2 regions of the Streptomyces sp. NPDC041124 genome follow, and region 2 is predicted to be linked to the other one. Evidence: riboswitches for the same ligand, from Rfam matches in the RefSeq annotation. Region 2 holds a riboswitch; the other holds the start of a gene.
The links. A riboswitch is a leader RNA that binds a small molecule or an ion and turns the genes downstream of it on or off. The one in region 2 is predicted to bind thiamine pyrophosphate.
Positions count from the first base shown of each region.

Region 1 (2,882 bases), on a different contig from region 2:
CGGCGGTGAAGCACCCCGCCGTGTTGGGCAGCACCCGGATGCCCAGCCTCTCCAGCACCGACAGCACGGACCCGTGCACCGAGGCGTCCACCCGCCGCATCGCGACGGTCGTCAGCTCCGTCCCGGACGCCACCAGCGCCCGCTCCAGCACGTCGAGGCTCGGCGCCCCTCCGGTACCCATGATCAGGCGGGACGTGAAGGACGTAGCGCCGAGGACGAACGGATCGTCGGCCATGGTCAGCCTCCTTGGACGGCGGTGAGGACCTCGACCCGGTCCCCCTCCGCGAGGGGGGTGGTGGGCCACTGCGCGCGCGGGACGACGGTTTCGTTGAGGGCGGCGGCCACCCCGGAGGGCGCCGCGGTGAGGGACCTCACGACGAGGTCGAGAGCCGTGCCGGGCGCGAACTGCCGGGGCTCCCCGTTGACGGAGATGTTCATGCGGGCTGCTCCGTGAGGACGCCGGCGCCGAAGCGCAGGGGGGTGAACGGGCGGGCTTCCGGGGGCAGTTCACCGGTGGTGAGGACGTCCGCCAGGGCGTCGCCAGTGACCGGCGTCAGCAGGACGCCGTTGCGGTGGTGGCCGGTGGCCAGCAGCAGCCCCTCCAGCCCGGTCGGGCCGAGCAGCGGCGCGTTGTCGGGGGAGCCGGGGCGCAGTCCGGCCCGGGTCTCGGTCAGCGGCAGCTCGGTGATGCCGGGGACCAGCTCGTGGGCGTCGCGCAGCAGCTCGTACACGCCGCCCGCGGTCACGGTGGTGTCCCAGCCCATCTCCTCGCTGGTCGCGCCGATCACCAGCTCGCCGCTCTCGCGCGGCACCAGGTAGACGTGACTGCCGCGCACCACGGCGCGCACGGTCCGGCTGAGGAAGGGACCCGTCCGGTCGGGCATCGTCAGCCGCACCACCTGCCCCTTCACGGGCCGCACGGGCGGCAGCACGTCCGCGGGGACGCCCTCCAGCCGCCCGCTGAGGCTGCCCGCGGCGAGCACCACCCGCCCGGCGCCCCGTTCGGTGCCGTCGGCGGTGACGACGCCTCTCGCGCGGCCGCCCGAGACGAGAAGCCGTTCGGCCCGGGCGCGGTGCACGGTCACGCCGGACCGCCCGCACGCGGTCACCAGGGCGGCCGCCAGCCGCCGCGGGTCGATCTGGTGGTCGCCGTCCACCCGCAGTCCGCCGCGCACCCCGGGCGCGAGCATCGGTTCCAGGCGCCGGCACTCCCGCCCGGACAGCCACTGCGACTCCAGGCCCGAGCGCTGTTGCAGGGCGTGCAGTTCGCGCAGGTGGGCGCGGTCGTCGGCGTCCAGGGCCACCGCGAGCGTGCCGCAGCGGCGGTAGCCGAGGTCGTGACCGGTGAGCTCGGTCAGCTCGGCGGCGAAGCCGGGGTAGCGCCGGGCGGAGGCGAGGTTCAGACCCAGCAGGGTCTCCTCGCCGTAGTGCAGTTCCGTGACCGCGGCCAGCATCCCGGCGGCCACCTGGGCGGCACCGCCGCCCGGCTCGGGGTCCACCACCGCCGTGGCGAGCCCGCGCTGCGCGGCCCGCCAGGCGGTCACCAGACCGATGATTCCGCCCCCGACGACGAGGACGTCGGGGGTACCCGTGGGCGACATGGGCGTCCTGCCCCTCCCTTCGCCGGCATGACCCGGATCAGGTTCGTACGGTCGGAGGCCGCCAGCCTCCCTCTCAGCCCGGTGCGTCCGGGCTCCCGCGAGTGTTCTACGTTGGCCACCCTAGCCCTCGGAACAGCACGCTCGTAAGGGAGCCCCCACGTGGCCCGATCGCTCGACGGACTCGTCCTCGCCCCGGTCGCCGACCAGGCCCCCGGCCAGGTCGGCACCCGCACCCGGTTCCACTACCACGAGCGGGACGGTGAGGTCTGGGCCGAGTACGCGGGCGGCGACGTGGTGCGCGGGCATCTGGTGGGCACCCGCGCGGGGGACCGGCTGGACTTCCGGTACGTGCAGCTCAGGCGGGACGGCACGACGTCCTCGGGGCACTGCGTCTCGACGGTGGTGGACCTGCCCGACGGGCGGGCGCGGCTGGAGGAGGAGTGGGAGTGGGAGTCCCGGTCCGGCAGCGGGACGAGCGTGGTGGAGCAGATCGAGGGAACCGGCGGCGTGCCAGGTGTCTAAGGTGACCGGGTGAGCGAGCAGACGCAGGAACCGGGACGGTCCGCACCGCGGCGGGTGGTGGTGGCGGGCGCGGGCATGGCCGGCGTGCAGACCGCGGCCGCGCTGCGCGAGCAGGGGTTCACGGGCGCCGTGACGCTGATCGGCGCGGAACCCCACCAGCCCTACGACCGGCCGCCGTTGTCCAAGGCGGTGCTGCTCGGCAAGGCCGAGGACTCCGCCTTCGACCTCGACTTCGAGGAACTCGGCATCGAACTGCGGCTCGGCTGCGAGGTGCTGGGCCTGCGCCCCGACGACCACGAACTGGACACCGAGGCCGGGCCCGTCCCGTACGACGCGCTGGTGATCGCCACCGGAGCGGAACCGGTGCGGCTGCCCGGCGCCGAGGGCGTCCCCGGCGTGCATCTGCTGCGCACCGTGGACGACGCCGAACGGCTGCGGCCGGTGCTCGCGCGGCAGCACGACATCGTGGTGGTGGGCGCCGGCTGGATCGGCGCGGAGTTCGCCACGGCGGCCCGGGAGGCGGGCTGCGCGGTCACCGTCGTCGAGGCCGCGGAGCGGCCCCTGGCCGGGGCACTGCCCGCCGAGGTGACCGCCCCGATGACCGCCTGGTACGCCGAGGCCGGTGTCACGCTGCGCACCCGCGCGCGGGTGGAGCGCGTGGAGGCGGACGCCGTGGTCCTCGACGACGGCACCCGGCTGCCCGCGGGCGCCGTGGTCGTCGGCATCGGGGCCCGCCCCGCCACGGCCTGGCTCGCGGGC
Region 1 covers NZ_JBVIYR010000002.1:361,558-364,439, reverse strand. Annotated here, with positions in the region: gene ACZ6A9_RS06060 (thiazole synthase) at 1-235, opposite strand, end outside; gene thiS (sulfur carrier protein ThiS) at 238-438, opposite strand; gene thiO (glycine oxidase ThiO) at 435-1,601, opposite strand; TPP riboswitch at 1,599-1,710, opposite strand; gene ACZ6A9_RS06045 (avidin-fold protein) at 1,761-2,123, shown strand; gene ACZ6A9_RS06040 (NAD(P)/FAD-dependent oxidoreductase) at 2,133-2,882, shown strand, end outside.
Region 1: linked by a shared signal. The riboswitch ahead of thiO (glycine oxidase ThiO) and the one ahead of ACZ6A9_RS24760 (thiamine ABC transporter substrate-binding protein) in region 2 are both predicted to bind thiamine pyrophosphate.

Region 2 (2,882 bases):
AAGCAGCTCTCGCAGCACTACTTCGCGCGGTACGCGCACGCCCCGGAGCAGTGGACCGACATCCCGGCCGGCTCGCGCGGCCGGCTGCAGGAGGCGCTGCTCCCGGAGCTGATGACGGTCGTCCGGCATCTGTCGACCGACGAGGGCACCACCCGCAAGACGCTGTGGAAGCTGTTCGACGGCACGCTCGTCGAGTCCGTGCTGATGCGCTACCCGGACCGGGTGACCATGTGCATCAGCTCGCAGGCCGGGTGCGGCATGAACTGCCCGTTCTGCGCCACCGGTCAGGCCGGGCTGGACCGCAACCTGTCCACCGCCGAGATCGTGCACCAGATCGTCGACGGGATGCGGGCGCTGCGGGACGGCGAGGTCCCGGGCGGTCCGGCGCGGCTCAGCAACATCGTGTTCATGGGCATGGGCGAGCCGCTCGCCAACTACAAGCGGGTCGTCGGCGCGATCCGCCGGCTCACCGACCCCGAGCCGGACGGGCTCGGGCTGTCCCAGCGCGGGATCACCGTGTCCACCGTCGGTCTCGTCCCGGCCATCCACCGGTTCTCCGACGAGGGCTTCAAGTGCCGCCTCGCCATCTCGCTGCACGCCCCCGACGACGAGCTGCGCGACACGCTCGTCCCCGTGAACACGCGGTGGAAGGTGCGCGAGGTGCTCGACGCCGGGTTCGAGTACGCGGCGAAGTCGGGGCGGCGGCTGTCCATCGAGTACGCGCTGATCCGGGACATCAACGACCAGGCATGGCGCGGTGACCGGCTGGGCCGGCTGCTCAAGGGCCGGCCCGTGCACGTCAACCTCATCCCGCTGAACCCCACCCCCGGCTCCAAGTGGACCGCCTCCCGTCCCGAGGACGAGAAGGCGTTCGTGGAGGCGATCGCCGCGCACGGTGTGCCGGTGACGATCCGGGACACCCGTGGTCAGGAGATCGACGGGGCGTGTGGTCAGCTCGCCGCGAGCGAACGGTAAGGTGACGCGAGTAAGCACATCTTCATATTCCGACAGGGGAGCGCCACAGCGCTGAGAGTGCGGCACCGGCCGCAGACCCTCCGAACCTGGCCCAGGTCATTCTGGGTAGGGAGATCGGTCACTCGAGCTGTTGCGCCCTGCCCGGGACTCCGCCCAGGGGTCCCGGGCAGGGCCGCGTCTCTTCCTGGTCCCTCCAGGAGGAATCAAGTGGGCATCACCAAGAAGGTCACGGTCCTGGCCGTCGGGCTGGGACTGGTCACGCTGTCCGCGTGCGGGTCGTCCGACGACGGCACCGCGGGCGGCGACGGCGGCGGCTCCCGGACCGTCACCCTCGTCAGCCACAACTCGTGGGCCGTGTCCGAGGACGTCGTCGCCGCCTTCGAGAAGCAGTCGGGCTACCGGCTGAAGGTCCTCGAGGACGGGGACGCTGGGCAGGCCGTCAACAAGGCCGTCCTGACCAAGGACAACCCGCAGGGCGACGTCCTCTTCGGCGTCGACAACACCCTGCTCTCCCGCGCCCTCGACAACGGGCTGTTCCAGCCGTACGAGGCCAAGGGCTCCGACCTGATCCTGCCCGAGTACCGGGCCGACGGGGACGAGCACCGGGTCACCCCCGTCGACAGCGGTGACATCTGCGTCAACTACGACAAGGCGTGGTTCGCCGAGCACGGCCTGACCCCGCCGAAGACCTTCGACGACCTGGTCAAGCCCGCGTACAAGGACCTCCTCGTCGTCGAGAACGCCTCCACCTCCTCGCCCGGCCTCGGCTTCCTGCTCGGGACGGCCGCGAAGTACGGGGACGACGGCTGGCAGGACTACTGGAAGAAGCTGAAGGCGAACGGCGTCAAGGTCGCCGGCGGCTGGGAGCAGGCGTACAACGAGGAGTTCTCCGGCTCGGCCGGCGGCAGGAAGGCCGGCGCCGACCGGCCGCTGGTGGTGTCCTACGCCTCCTCGCCGCCCGCCGAGGTGATCTACGCCGACCCCAGGCCGGACACCGCCCCCACCGGCGTCGCCGAGGGCACCTGCTTCCGCCAGGTCGAGTACGCGGGACTGCTGAGCAACGCGAAGAACCCCGAGGGCGGCAAGGCGTTGCTCGACTTCCTGATCAGCGAGACGTTCCAGGAGGACATGCCGCTCAACATGTTCGTCCACCCGGTGCGGGAGGCCGCCCAGCTGCCCGAGGAGTTCGTGAAGTTCGGGCCGCGGGCGAAGGACCCGCAGACCATGGACCCGGCGAGGATCGCCGAGAACCGTGACCAGTGGGTCAAGTCGTGGACCTCGCTCGTACTGAAGTGACGCGGGCCGCGGCGAAACGGCGCGGGAACGCGGCGCGGCTCGGCCTGATGGCCGTGCCCGTCGCGTTCTTCGCCGTCTTCTTCGCCTACCCCGTCGCCGCGATCGTCGCGCGCGGGCTGAAGACCGACGGGACCTGGCAGCTCGGGCGGATCACGGACGTACTGGCGCAGTCGGACGTCCGTCAGGTGCTGTGGTTCACCACCTGGCAGGCGCTCGCCTCCACCGCCCTCACCCTCCTCGTCGCCCTGCCCGGCGCGTACGCCTTCGCGCGCTACGACTTCCCCGGCAAGCAGGTGCTGCGCGCCGTGGTCACCGTGCCGTTCGTGCTGCCGACGGTCGTCGTCGGGTCGGCGTTCATGGCGCTGGTCGGACGCGGCGGACTCCTCGACGACCTGTGGGGCGCCCGGCTGGACACCACCGTGTGGGCGATCCTGCTCGCGCACGTCTTCTTCAACTACGCGGTCGTCGTCCGTACCGTCGGCGGACTCTGGTCCCAGCTCGACCCGCGGCAGGAGGAGGCCGCGCGGATGCTCGGCGCCTCACGGTTCGCGGCCTGGCGGACGGTCACCCTGCCCGCCCTCGCGCCCGCCGTGGCCGCCGCCGCGCTGATG
Region 2 covers NZ_JBVIYR010000009.1:237,948-240,829, forward strand. Annotated here, with positions in the region: gene rlmN (dual-specificity RNA methyltransferase RlmN) at 1-975, shown strand, start outside; TPP riboswitch at 1,000-1,105, shown strand; gene ACZ6A9_RS24760 (thiamine ABC transporter substrate-binding protein) at 1,183-2,271, shown strand; gene ACZ6A9_RS24765 (ABC transporter permease) at 2,319-2,882, shown strand, end outside.